3 regions of the Thalassotalea sp. G20_0 genome follow, and region 3 is predicted to be linked to each of the others. Evidence: predicted binding sites of a transcription regulator. Region 3 holds the regulator's gene; each other region holds the start of a gene.

Region 1 (4,844 bases), on a different contig from region 3:
TAAAAGCCTTGAGACGATCCCAGGTGCGTAACATGACCTGAGTCACCGATGGCAAATGGTAATTGGGCAACTCCATAATAAATGGCGAACTGTCGCCGCTAAGGATGCTCTGCTTGAGAATCAACCCGGTAAATATGGCCGCCAGGATACCCACCAGATACAAAATAAACACCACATTCTGGCCGGACTCCGGGAAAAAGGCAGCGGCAAACAGTGCGTACACCGGCAATCGGGCACCGCAGGACATAAAGGGAGCCATGGAGATGGTCAACAGCCGGTCCTTTTCATTGTCCAGTGTCCGTGCTGCCATAATCGCAGGTACGTTGCAGCCAAAGCCCACCAGCATGGGAACAAAGGCTTTGCCCGGAAGCCCCAGAAAGCGCATGAGCCGGTCAATGACAAAAGCAGCCCTGGCCATGTATCCCGAATCTTCCAGGATGGAAAGAAACAGAAACAGGAAAGCAATCACCGGGATAAATGTCGACACTGTCTGGATACCACCACCCACACCATCCGCCAGTAACGTCACTGCCCAGGCGGGAGCACCCACCGAGTTCAGCCAATGGCCCAGCCCGTCCACCAGCAGAGTCCCGGTAAAGATATCGAAAAAGTCGATAAAGGCACTGCCGAAGTTAATGGTGAACATGAACATCAGGTACATGACGCCCAGGAAGATAGGGAACCCCAGCACCCGGTTCAGTACCACACGATCAATGGATTCACTCAGCCGGTGACTGACAACGCCCCGCTCACGAATCACTGACTCCATAAGCTGACCAACCACATCGTAACGTCGACTGGCCAGAATAATGTCCAGATCTTCCTCAAGGGCAGCCTCAATGATATGACGCTGCCGGGTAGCCTCATTGACCACCTGCCAGGTCAGTTCCGGCAGAGGCACAGTGTCACCTTCCAGTAACTTCAGGGCATACCAGCGTCGGGACAGCGGACTATCAAGATTCACAGACGCTTCAAGGGTCGATTCAATAACGGCAATGGCCTGTTCCAGCTGTTCACCAAGGTTCAATGGTGGGGCTACAGAAATACCATTATTCAGAAAATCATTGATATTTTGTAAAAAGACTTTGATATTGCCTGCCTTGCTGGCAACCAGTGGCAGCACCGGACAGCCGAGTTCCTCAGCCAGCTTGTCAATATCAATGTCCATGCCCTTTTCCCTGGCAACGTCCATCATATTGAGCACAACGATGACCGGAGCACCCATATCCAGCAATTGAGTGGTCAGGTACAGATTTCTTTCGATATTTGAAGCATCAAGAATATTGATGATTAAATCAGCTTCACGCTTGAGGATATAATCCCGCGCCACCTTTTCATCAAGAGAAACGTCGCTGTCGACGACATCAAGACAGTAGGTTCCGGGCAGATCAACGACTTCTATGGCGTTATCTGCAAAGGTATAAAAACCACTGCGTTTTTCCACAGTAACGCCAGGCCAGTTACCAACCCGCTGCCGGGCACCGGTCAACGCATTAAACAGTGTTGTCTTACCACAGTTAGGATTTCCGACAATTGCAACAACGTGTTTTTTCATGTTCTGGAAACCTCGACAACAGCGGCTTCATCCTTTCGAATCGATAATTGGAAGCCCCTGACTTCCAACTGGATTGGGTCCCCCAATGGCGCAACACGACAAACCGTAAACCGGGTTCCGGGTGTCAGACCCATTGCCAGCAATTTCCGCCGGTAGGCACTGCCAGCATCCGCAAAAGCGCTTACCCGGCCACATTCACCGGTTTTCAGTTCACCCAATGTCACCTTCATGTACATCTTCTCCACAGGCATCATTCAGTCGGTTTTGTAAGCGTTTTTTCTGCACTGCAGGTAATAACTCGCAAAAACGACCAAGAGATTTGCACCTAAATCATCTGCCAGGGCCAGAACCTGTTTAGGGGTTTTAGTGTGGAATGGTTGCTGCCTGACAAAATGTCAATTGATCTGAATATATACGCAAATGAGAATGGTTACAATTTAGAGGGCGACCAATCTCACTCATTATTGACCGATATCAGTGTACGCGGGTTGTAAGGGTAAATCGGGATAAGATATGAAAACGGCAGGATCTACAGAGTGACTGATTAGCCGAACCACTAATCAGTCACTCTGTGAAGTGTTCATTACTACTGACAAACGAGTGTTTTATGGAACCGACGGGTACATCGCACCAGACATAAACTGGAGAATCCGGTTGACCTGGCAGCTGTAACCGAACTCATTGTCATACCAGACATAAAGCACACAGCGTTTGCCGTCAACAATAGTGGCTTGCCCATCCACAACGCCAGCTCGACGGCTACCCACAAAATCACTGGAAACCGCTTCAACAGAGGTGACGTAATCCACCTGTTTCTGAAGGCTGGAATACAGTGAGGTCTCCCGGATAAAGCGATTAAGCTCTTCAACGGTGGTTGCCTCGGCCAGGGAAAGGTTAAGGATGGCCAGTGAAACATTAGGGGTCGGCACCCGAATAGCATTACCCGTCAATTTGCCCTCAAGTTCAGGCAACGCCTTGGCAACGGCTTTCGCCGCCCCGGTTTCGGTAATGACCATATTAAGGGCAGCACTGCGTCCCCGACGCTCACCTTTGTGGTAATTATCAATCAGATTCTGATCATTGGTGTAGGAGTGAACCGTTTCAACATGACCGTGTTCAACACCAAACTCATCATTAATGGCCTTCAGCACCGGCGTGATCGCGTTAGTGGTACAGGAGGCTGCGGAAAGAATCTGATCGTCCGGCTCAATATCGTTATGGTTTACCCCATAAACAATATTCTTGATATCCCCTTTACCCGGTGCTGTCAGCAGGACCCTGGATACTCCCTTTGATTGCAAATGCAGGCCCAGCCCCTCTTTATCACGCCATTTGCCGGTGTTGTCGACAACCACGGCATTGTTAATGCCATACCGGGTGTAATCGATGGAATCCGGACTATTGGAATAAATAACCTGAATAGCCACACCATTGGCGTAGATAACCTTATTCTCTTCATCAACAGAAATAGTGCCCTTGAAAGAGCCATGGACCGAGTCGCGACGCAAAAGGCTTGCCCGTTTCTGAAGATCATTACCTGCACCGCCGGGTCTGACAACCAGGGCCCTCAGGTTAAGACCAGAGCCACTGCCCGCACGCTCAATCAGGATTCTGGCCATCAAACGGCCAATCCGTCCAAAGCCATACAATACGACATCCTGACCAGGGCCCAAAGTCTGTTTATGGCCATTAGTCACTGACGCTACTTTTCCGGTCACATACTCTTTCAAAGACCGGTCTTCAGCTTCCGCCCGATAGCCAACGGCCAGCTTGCCAATATCAATACGGGATGGCCCCAGATCAAGGCCTGCCAGAATTTCCAGCACAGGGTAAGTCTCACGGACAGAAAGACCATTGTCCTCAATCTGACGGACAAACTTGTGCGCTTTTAACAGGCTAATTACAGAGCGGTTAATGACGGGATGCCCAAATACAGACGTGACAACATGGTGATTCCTATACAGCTTGCCGATCAGTGGGATCATTGACTCAGCCAGTGCTTCACGCTCTTTCCAGTCCTGAAAACGGTCTGCTACCACGATAAATTCCCGTTTATTATTTCTGTTTTAAATACAATCCCTTATTTGGGACTTATGTTCCGTGGGTATTATCCTTGTTGATGGTGTTTGAGGCAACAAAGATTATCAAACATTAACATTGATGATCTTTCTGCCTTTGATTTTCCTCCTTAATTCCGCCATTTCCCGCTGACAGTACTGGGAGAACAGGATCACAAACGCTACAATCCACCACTTATATCTGTATTTGGGGTAATCAGGAGAGCCTTCAGGATTTTCATGTTTCAACACACTATTCCTCTGCCAACCCACCCCGGCGACAAGCTTCAGTGGGGAAATCTCGCGAAAGCCGGGCCTGCCCTGACCATTTCCTGTGCTGCGGTATCAGACAACCAGCCGCTGATGATTATTACGCCGGACAGTTCATCAGCAAATCGGCTGGAAGAAGAGCTGGCCTTCTTCCTTGCTGAAGAAGCTAACATCAATGTTCAGCAAATGCCGGACTGGGAAATACTGCCCTACGATACCTTCTCACCCCATCAGGATATTATTTCCCAGCGACTGTCAACGCTCTATCACCTTCCCCTGACCGACAACCGTGGCCGAAAAAAAATTCTGATTGTGCCCGTGACTACGCTGTTACACCGCCTGTGTCCGAAGAACTATCTGCTGGGCAGCTGCCTGTCCTTGCAACCGGGCACCCGGTTTATCATTGATGAACGCCGAGGCCAGTTTGAACAGGCCGGATATCGCTGTGTTGACTCAGTGATGGAGCATGGCGAGTTCGCTATCCGTGGCTCTATTGTTGATATTTTCCCCATGGGGGCTGACACACCCTATCGGGTTGATCTGTTTGATGATGAGATAGAGTCGCTGAGAACGTTTGATCCTGAAACGCAACGCTCCATTGAAACGGTTGAGGAGATACAACTGCTACCAGGGCATGAGTTCCCCCTGGATAAGCAAGGGATAGCGTTATTTCGCAGTAATTTTCAGGAAACCTTTGACGTTAACCATCGTGAATGCCCAATTTACCAGGATATCAACAAAGGTATTGCCAGCCCGGGCATTGAATACTACCTGCCTCTCTTCTTTGAGGAGACGTCAACGCTTTTCGACTACATGCCACAAAACACCCGAATACTGATCTACGACACCGTGGGTTCATCGCTGGATCATTTTTATTCGGATGTTCATGCACGTTATGACAACCGCCGTGTTGATCCGCAAAGGCCAATACTTCCGCCATCCCGGGTTCTGATGCCCTCGGA
Region 2 (4,844 bases), on a different contig from region 3:
GCCAGACGGAAGCTCCTCTTGTGGTAAGACCCTATATTGGTCGCATGACTAATTCTGAGCTGTTTGCCATCATGGTGGGTGGTCTGGCTTCTGTTGCTGGTTCTGTTCTGGCCGGTTATGCAGGCATGGGTGTCGAGCTTAAGTACCTGATCGCAGCAAGCTTCATGGCGGCACCTGGTGGTCTGTTGATGGCCAAGATGATCAAACCGGAAACCGATACTCCGGATAATTCTGAGCTGGTTGATGACGAAGGTGATAATGAAAAGCCTGCCAACGTAATAGACGCAGCCGCTTCTGGTGCCTCTTCCGGTATGAAGCTGGCCGCTAACGTTGGTGCCATGCTGCTCGCTTTCATTGCCCTGATTGCCATGATTAACGGTATCATGGGCTGGATTGGTGGCTTCTTTGACTATCCAGACCTGAGCCTTGAAGTCATTCTGGGCTACCTGTTCAGTCCGCTGGCCTTCCTGATTGGTGTGCCAATGAATGAAATCGTGACAGCGGGCAGTTTCATTGGCCAGAAGCTGGTGGTGAACGAATTCGTTGCCTACATGGATTTCGTCAATTACCTGAACCCTGAAGCGGCTGCGGCGGCTGGTGTTGAAGTGTTGTCACAGCGTACGCAGATCATCATCACCTTTGCACTGTGTGGTTTTGCCAACCTGTCTTCTATTGCGATTCTCCTGGGTGGTCTGGGCGTCATGGCACCACACCGTCGTCAGGATATTGCCCGCATGGGTATCAAGGCAGTGGCTGCTGGTACTCTGTCTAATCTTATGAGTGCTACAATCGCCGGTCTGATGTTGTCTTTGTAATGTTTTTTTCGGGCCACGGTCTGACTGTGGCCTGCTTTCCTTCCTGTATTTTCCCTTCATCAGCTGAATCTAACGCTTTTCAGTAAATGGCCGAATGACATAGTGAAATAATTATGTCGGAGTATCTGTGTGCATTGCTGGCATGGATATCTTTCTGAACCTGTCGTGAGTGTGCAAGGATGAACCTGACAACAAGGATTTTATGCTCCCGTAAAGACAAGAAATTTTCACAGCAGGCCCTGGCGGATTTGATTGGTGTATCCAGAAGTGCACTGGCCCAGTGGGAAACCAGTATGAGCAGTCCCAGCCTCGATAATCTGCGGAAAATGGCTGAGATTCTTGAGGTGTCTTTCGAGTGGCTGGCCACCGGGCGTGGAAATCAGTACCTGATCAGCTCTGATGAGGTAATCAGTGACTCGGAAGTGGATGGGGAGATTATCGGTCAATTACATCGAATGAATCTGATGAAGAAAAGAGCCATTCTGAATGTGATGAGAGCGATGGCATAAAGTAGCGAAAAACGCTCAGACAAAAGCGCCTTACCGGCGCTTTTTCGCTTTTTGCAGAACAGTTTCAGTAAATGCAGTGAGCCTCTATTTGATCATTTCCCGGAACTTATTGCCCGGCTTGAACTGAGGCAGTTTGCAGGCGGGGATATGAATTTCTTCACCGGTTTGTGGATTGCGCCCCTTCCTGGCCGCCCGATCTGCTACCGAAAATGTGCCAAAACCAATAAGTTGAACGATGTCGCCGCTTGCCAGTGTCTCCTGTGTGTTGCTGATAAAGGCATTGACAACCAGCTCGGCCTTGCTTCGGGACAGGTTAGCTTGTTCAGCGACTTGCTCAACCAGTTCTTTCTTGTTCATATCCAGTCTCAGGGAATTACCAGTTATGTGGAAAGAAAATACCAGAAGATGGGTGATCCGCCTCTGGCTTCGCTTGGCTCAGGGAAAAACCTGGGCAGGTGGTGAAACACAATCAGCCTGACGTGTATCTCTTGCTGGAAAAACAGATGATGGGAGAAAAACCTTGCTAGAACAATATAGAAGTTTTTAGGCGCTTTATCCGGTTTCGTGACTGGATTATTTTGAGGTGGCTGCCAGGATGGGGGCTGGCAGCTATTGTGTGGGCTTATTTCCCCAGTTCGCGTTCAAGTGGGATCATGTGATGTTTTGGCTGCAGTACCAGAATATCGGTTTTGACCTCGGAGATCAGCTGTTCGGCGGTATTGCCAATAGCCAGGGCGCTGATACCGGTTCTTGCGTGAGTGCCAAGAATCAGCAGTTTGGCATCAATGTCTTGCAGCAGCGCGGGGATCATGGTTTCGGTTGGACCGGGTTCAATATGGAAATAGTCTTCATTGAGATTGAACTCCCGGGCATATTCCTGACAATGCTTTTCGTAATAGTCCTTGTCAGTCCGTCCATCACCGTGATCCTGAATCGCCAGCATCGTTGTCGGGTACGCGGTGGCCAGATGCAGCTCTGATGAGAACTCACTGGCGATGTCCGTCGCGTATTGCAGGATCGCCTGGTTAAGAATGCTGTGATAATGGTCTCTCGGGTCGGCATTAATGGCCGCGAGGATTTTGCCTTTGGTCCAGTTGCTATTATCCTGAACCAGCAGGACAGGAACCCGGCAGCGACGGAGGAGGCTCCAGTCTTCAGGCGTAGAAAAGGCTTTCTTAAGTGCGGTGATTAGCTTGGCATCTTTGACTATCAGGTGGCAGCGTTCCATCTGACGCACATGGATAATGGTTTCAATAACAGAGCCATTCCACGTTTCATGCAGATAAACCTCCTGACCTTCAGCCATCAGTGGCTTAGCCAGTGCTTCCAGGCGAACCATTGATTCACCATCGGCCCTGGGGTTTGGCGCAAGAATATGCAGGGCAGCGCCGGTTATCCGGCAGATCTGACTGGCCCGTTCAAGGGCAAGCTGCTGGTCCTTTCTGGTATCAACAACGGCCAGAACCTTGGTAATTCCACGCATGGTTTTTCCTCTCTTGCTGAATATTCTGTTTGTTATAGTTCCATCATGCATGAGCATAACTGATGTTTTTATGATCTGGGTCAATAAAATGCTGTGCTGTTAGGAGTATGTGGATGTTATTCCATGAAAATCTGCATTAATAAAAGAGATTTTTCGACATTAATTGGTTCTTTTGGAGATTTGATCTGTGTCAATAAATTTATTGGTTGATGTTTATACACTTACCATCAACTTACATTTCCCGTGAATCAATAACAAAAAGGACAAGGAATGAAGATCAAATCCCTTTCTCTTGCAATAATCAGCGCAGCTGTATTGCTGTCAGGTGCTGCCCAGGGCTATGAAGCAGGCGACATTATTGTTCGTGGTGGTCTGGCCAGTGTGAACCCTGATGTGGATAGCGGTAACCTCAATGTAAATGGCTTCCCGCTATCTCAAAATGCGAAAGTTGATGTCAATAATGAGACTCAGCTCGGTCTATCACTGACCTACATGGTCCGGGATAACATTGGGGTTGAGTTGCTTGCTGCTACTCCTTTCTCCCACAAGCTTCAGGGCAAAGGTGATCTTTCCTTTTTGAGTGATTTCGCTGAAGTAAAGCACTTACCACCTACTTTGAGTGTTCAGTATTATCCAATGGGCAATGCGTCAGCTTTCCAGCCTTATTTTGGCGCTGGCTTGAATTACACTATCTTTTTCAGTGAACAGTTTGTTGGTGCTGGTTCGGATGCTGGTTTTCGAAATCTGAAACTGGATGACTCCCTTGGTCTGGCGGCTCAGATCGGTTTTGATTACCTGGTTGCTGATAACTGGAGTGTGAATGCTGCCGTCTGGTATATGGATATAGATACAACGGGTACTTTCAAAGATGGCTCAAATAACGATTACAAAATTGATGTATCTCTGGATCCCTGGGTATATATGGCCGGTGTAGCTTACCTTTTTTAAAATCCCCTGACTATTAAGTTGAATATATAACCGCTGTCAGTTGCCTGGCAGCGTTTTTTCTTACTGCTGAATTAAGTCTGACGTTAACACAGGGTATGAAAACTTTGTCTCCAAAATTGACCTGAATGAGAACTCTGCGAAGCTCAGCCGGCTGGGTAAAATTGATGCAGGCTCGCGGCTCTATTCTTTCTAAACATTCCCGGTAAATTTCTTTCGTTCTACACCACAAAGTTTCAAAATAACCTTACTGATAACTTATACGGTGAGTGTAAATGACAATTTCTAATAAAGAATTCTATGAACTGATTGGTGCTCCACTCAAAAATTACCGTTGGTCATGGGGAGCTGTACGTCCTGATAATTCTATCATGCTGACCTGCTGGAACGAAGAACGTCGGACTATCAACGGTAAGACATATACCCTGACCATTTGGTCGGGTAATAGGTTGAATTGACCCCCTCTCAGGAATCAGTCCGATTTTGATAAAGAGTAAATCAAAAATATTCAGGAAGCTCGCTGCGTTCGTCGAGCTTTTCTCTGTGGTAAAGATTCGTTATCCGACAAACACTACGAACACCGTCGCCAATGGGTGGAAGACCGAATTCAGAAGCTATCGTCCATCTTTGCATTGGAAGTTTGTGCTTATGTGGTCATATCCAATCATTACCACATTTGATTTTGGCAGACTCACTATCTTTTACTTAACTTAAGTACGCTGGAATTTGCTGTATTTGAGTGTCACAGAGTGATGTAATGGTTCTTTGGAGTTCATATCCCCCGATAAATTCCCTTTTGAATAACGCTTTAAAAAAGCATCAGAACACTCCCGCGTAACTTTTAAAAAGTTCAAGTTAAACAAATTCCAGTTTGATTGGCATGGAGCTGGTTTGAATCCTTCCGGATTGCTGATCTAATGGGATCTATCACACGCTGGAGCCTCCTAGGAGGCTGACCGAGAATAGACTGCCCTACTGCGGTGGCAGCAAATTGGTCTAAAAAGTCGGAAATTTTTAGCAAATAGAACCACTATTCACTAAAAATTTCCGACTTTTTATCCTCAATTTTCTGCCATCCTCGCTACGGGCGTT
Region 3 (4,844 bases):
TTTACGGTATCAATGATCTACTATTTGAATTCATGATTTTGGAAAGAATCAGTACGCCGCAGGTTTTTAATTAATACCTTATCCGTTTTTGTGAGTGGGGATAAGGTTCGTCGGCGTTGTTTTATGGTAAAGAGTGACCTTTTGATACAACCATTCTTTATAGAATAAACAGCAGGATTCTACAGTATTTGTGTGCAGGGGTAGCAAAATGACAGATCATGATAAGTGGCAGAAATGGTTGATGGCTCGCAGGGATGAGCTGAATACGCGTCTGGGTAAAATTAAAAAGGATGCTTCCCGAAAAAACAGTGCAGACTGGTCTGAGCAGGCGCAGGAACGGGAGAATGATGAGGTTATTGATGCACTGGGTAACGAGGCGGTGATTGAACTGGGTAAAATTAACCGCGCCCTTGATCGTATAAATGAGGGCGATTACGGTTTCTGCCTGTCCTGCGGTAAGGAAATTCCGGTTCAGCGCCTTGAGGTCATGCCTTATGCTGACCTTTGTGTTCAATGTGCTGAGGCTAAGGGGTTATAGGGGAGCATCATCAAGCGTTAAGGGAGCAGCCAGACTGAATCCTGTCATGCCGGTTTGGCAGCAGCCTGGTTAAAGTACGTTGACTCCTCTGTGGAGCAGCCTGATTCAATAATCATCTTTTGATAGCTTTCGCAGAAGCTCTGGATTGTTCCGGGGTTTCTGCTGTGGAAGTGCTTTTGCCATAACCTGGCCATGGCCGTGATATCGTCTTTATCAATATCTTCGATCTGAATACCGCAGCGGTGATAGATAAGCCAGGCAATGGCGGTGGCGTAAACCAGGTTGGTCGCCAGTTCATGATGGGGATGGGAAAGAAACTCCCGCTGGCTGGCCAGTCCCCGAACTTTGCTGGATAAGTCAGCGTTTGGGGCCAGGAACAGGTCCCAGATATTGCGGTGCATGCGAGGAGAAATCTGATAAATACCGAGTGCCTGGTGATTGGCCTGTTTCAGATGAAAACCAAGCCCGGACTCTCTGGCTGCGGTACCAAGCAGCAGGTTCTCAGCAGTTGGGCTCCACATGCCCAGATGCTTGAGTGCGGGGCGAACAACATAGTGCCTTAGTTCCTTGGCGCATATTCCCATTTGCAAAGTCCTTTTTCCGGGTCGGACCCGGTTCGTGCGTCCTGTAACTGCGGGCGGGGCTCTCAGATCCAGACATTAACTTTGGATCTAAGAGACATATCGTATCATCCCTGAAATTCTGAACTGAGGGTGGTTTTACTCACCGGCAAAATTGCACAGGGCATAGGTTGGAATGCCCGCCGCATTGAGTCTGTCAGCACCCTTGAGGTCTGGCAGATTGATGATAGCTGCAGCTTCCAGTGTGTTGGCACCTGCTTGTCGGATCAGCTGATCGGCAGCCAGCAGTGTGCCTCCGGTGGCGATAAGGTCATCCATCAGCAGAATTTTTTCACCGGCCTTAATGGTGTCTTCATGCATTTCCAGTACGGCCTTGCCATATTCAAGGTCATACTCGACATTGAGGGTTTTGCCGGGCAGTTTGCCTTTCTTGCGAAACAGTACCAGCGGCTTGTTCATGATATAGGACAGTGTCGAGCCAAGCAGGAAACCGCGGGCATCAAGAGCGCCAATGCGATCAAAAGTCTGGTTCTCATAACGCTGAACCATGACATCCACGGCCTTACGCCAGGCTTCCGGGTTTTCAAACAGTGTGGTGATATCCCGAAACAGGATGCCTTCATGGGGCCAGTCCGCGATGGTTCTGATTTGTGTTCGCAGATATTCCTGAACGGATGAACATTCGTTTGTATGCATGGGAGAGTGCATGCCGCTATCAGTCAATGGATAAAAAGGAAGAAGCCCCCTCATAGGGTAGCTTCTTTAGAGGATAAAGTCAGGGATCGGTAGCAATCGGGTTGGGTTCCAGGGTTTTTCCCCCGGCCAGGGCACAGAGTTCAACCGAGTTGCGAATTTCGATTTCCTTGCCCACGGCGGAGATCAGGCCGTTTTTCTGGAATCGGGTAAATACACGACTAACCGTTTCTACCGCCAGGCCCAGGTAGTTCCCCATCTCATTTCTCGACATGGACAGTCGGAACGACTGGGAAGAAAAGCCCCGGCGACGAAAACGGCTGGCCAGGTTAATCAGGAATGTGGCAATGCGTTCATCGGCGTTTTTCTTGGACAGCAGCATCATCATTTGCTGGTCTTCACGGATACGTTTGCTCATCAGGCGCATCAGATGTCGGCGAAGTTCCGGGAATTGATCGGAAAGGGTTTCCAGTTGCTCAAAAGGAATCTCGCAGATCATGGTGGTTTCCATCGCCTGGGCCGACACCGGATAGGTGTCCGTATCCATACCGCTCAGGCCAAGAATTTCGCTGGGCAGGTAAAATCCGGTGATTTGTTCCTCACCTTCATTGGTCGCTGTGTAGGTTTTGAGAGCCCCTGAGCGAACAGCAAAGACACTGGTAAAGGGGTCACCTTCCAGAAACAGGTGTTCGCCTTTTTTCAAAGGACGCCCACGCTTGATAATGTGATCCAGCTGATCGATATCCTTAATGCTCAGTGCCAGTGGCAGGCACAGTGAGCTGAGGCTGCAGTCTCTGCAGGCCACATGGCTCGGCTGTCGGACGTTGGGCTTTGACGTCATTGAGAGGCCTCAAAGTCGTATTGGCGAAATTCGACACTGTTTATGGAAACCAGGTTTACGGAAAACCAAGTGTATGAAAAGTACTACCGGAGTGTAAATCAGGTATGTACGCAACCGGGCAGACCTAAAGTAGGGGTTTGGTGCTGCTTCAGCAATGCGTCATAAACTGCGGTTGTTCCGGTGGGCTTTCATCTGCCGTGTCGTCTATCCAGCTCAGAGATGACCCTGACAATAGTATGGTCATGGCTCCTGGTGGTTGTGTGTCTTTATCCCAGGAAAATCAATCTGACATTGTCTTATGTCACAGGATTAAATTTTCTTTCGTGGTATTTGACTGACCTGGCAGATTTTGCACTTATGCCTTAAGTAAATCAATGTGAGAGTGATGACAAATAGTAGTCGGTTTCAGTTTTTTTCTGATAGGCAGCCTCCTGGCAGAGAGTTTTCAGCACTGTGCGTGATGATCAGGCAGTTTCGGTGGTGGCAGGAGAGAGCTCCAGAGCTTTGTTATCGCTCCGGAGTGTACAGCTATTCAGATAACCTTTGAGTAGAGAGGCTTTTCTTTCATCTCAGGTTGATTGAGGTAGTGGTCGAACTGCATGCAGATGTTACGGATCAGCAGCGTTCCCTTCGGCAGTACTTCCAGCAAACCATCGCTATTGAGACTGACCAGGCCGTCTGCCCTCATCGGCTCCAGCCTTGCCAGCTCATCCCGGAAGTAGTCTCTGAATTGAATACCAAACTGCGCTTCAATATCGCTGAAGTTCAATTTGAAGTGGCAGATCAGCCGGGTAATCACTGCCTGGCGGACTTTGTCATCATCCGTCATCTTCAGGCCGCGTACCATTGGCAACTGCTGTTCATTGATCATTGAGTAATACTGGGCTTCATCGGTGCTGTTCTGAACATAAGTGTCGCCTACCTGGCTGATGGCAGACACACCCATGCCGATCAGGTCGCAGTGGCCATGGGTGGTATAACCCTGGAAATTCCGGTGCAGCGTGCCTTCTTCCCGGGCAATGGCCAGTTCATCGTCTGGCAGGGCAAAGTGATCCATACCGATGTAGATGTAGCCCTGATCCAGCAGCTTTTCCGTGGCCTGATGGAGAATGTCCAGCTTCATTTCCGGCGCAGGCAGATCCTGCTCATTGATTCGGCGCTGTGGCTTGAAGCGGTGGGGCAGGTGGGCGTAGTTAAACAGGGATAGCCTGTCCGGAGCCATATCAACCACTCGATCAATGGTTTCCATAAAACTGTTGGTGGTCTGGAAAGGCAGGCCGTATATCAGGTCCATATGTACCGAGCGGAATGCCATGACCCTGGAAGCATCAAGAATGGATTGAATCATGCTTTCAGGTTGTACCCGGTTAACGGCTTGCTGCACTTTGGGGTTCAGGTCCTGAACGCCCATGCTGATCCGGTTGAAGCCGAGGTCCCTCAGGGTGCCCATCATGGGCCAGTCTACTTCCCTGGGATCCAGTTCAATGGAGTAGTCTGCGGTATCGCTTTGGGTCAGTTGGAAGTGCTGGCGGATATGGCCCATCAGATCCGTCATCTGATCTCTGCTCAGAAAGGTCGGTGTGCCACCGCCAAAGTGGAGTTGTTCAACCCGCTGTTCCTGACTGTAGAGTGCTGCCTGCATCTCTATTTCACGAAACAGGTATTCCAGATAACTATTGGCGCGCCCACGGTGTTTGGTCACAATTTTATTGCAGGCGCAGTAATAACAGACATGGGAGCAGAACGGGATATGAAAGTAGAGTGACAGGGGCTTGATGGCCCTGGCACTGGACTGGGCATTGTGATGATATTTCTCAATATCAAAGCTGCCATCAAACTGCACCGCCGTGGGATAGGAGGTATAACGCGGGCCTGAGTGGTTGTATCGGTGAATCAGGTCTTTATCCCAAACTGGTGCAGTATTCATTATTGCTCTCGGTAATCTTCATGTCTTATTAGTCAGTGTGTTCGCCTTCTGGCCGGTCTTTTGGTGCCGGAAAGGTTAAGGCAAAAACAGTCTGTATTACGTCATGATGTTTTTGGCTAGTTTAGAGAGATTTTCAAGGTTGTTCTTTGATCGGTGTCAATAGGTAAGAACCGAACCGGTATGCCTTTATGGTTCGTCTTTGGGGCCTGTAATGAGGATTGTGTCCAACGTGGCGTGAAGCTGTTGAGGTCGGCTATTGTATCT

Evidence for each region. Region 3 encodes FNR, which switches genes on or off when oxygen is low (the NO sensors DNR and NnrR bind a similar motif). Its sites were predicted from a motif close to TTGATCTAGATCAA; they were not measured.
Region 1: the regulator FNR is predicted to act here: its motif matches at 2,020-2,033, upstream of J7438_RS18425 (FeoA family protein).
Region 2: the regulator FNR is predicted to act here: its motif matches at 2,988-3,001, upstream of J7438_RS00445 (OmpW/AlkL family protein).

Annotation. Positions count from the first base shown of each region.
Region 1 covers NZ_JAGHQV010000035.1:20,291-25,134, reverse strand. The annotation lists gene feoB (Fe(2+) transporter permease subunit FeoB) at 1-1,555, opposite strand, end outside; gene J7438_RS18425 (FeoA family protein) at 1,552-1,791, opposite strand; gene J7438_RS18420 (glyceraldehyde-3-phosphate dehydrogenase) at 2,161-3,594, opposite strand; gene mfd (transcription-repair coupling factor) at 3,853-4,844, shown strand, end outside.
Region 2 covers NZ_JAGHQV010000001.1:111,809-116,652, reverse strand. The annotation lists gene J7438_RS00465 (NupC/NupG family nucleoside CNT transporter) at 1-815, shown strand, start outside; gene J7438_RS00460 (helix-turn-helix domain-containing protein) at 995-1,324, shown strand; gene J7438_RS00455 (HU family DNA-binding protein) at 1,409-1,681, opposite strand; gene J7438_RS00450 (universal stress protein) at 1,947-2,807, opposite strand; gene J7438_RS00445 (OmpW/AlkL family protein) at 3,078-3,755, shown strand; partial or broken gene J7438_RS27540 (transposase) at 4,250-4,429, shown strand.
Region 3 covers NZ_JAGHQV010000049.1:19,727-24,570, reverse strand. The annotation lists gene J7438_RS21040 (TraR/DksA family transcriptional regulator) at 209-538, shown strand; gene J7438_RS21035 (hypothetical protein) at 583-1,122, opposite strand; gene J7438_RS21030 (adenine phosphoribosyltransferase) at 1,258-1,815, opposite strand; gene fnr (fumarate/nitrate reduction transcriptional regulator Fnr) at 1,895-2,653, opposite strand; gene hemN (oxygen-independent coproporphyrinogen III oxidase) at 3,186-4,580, opposite strand.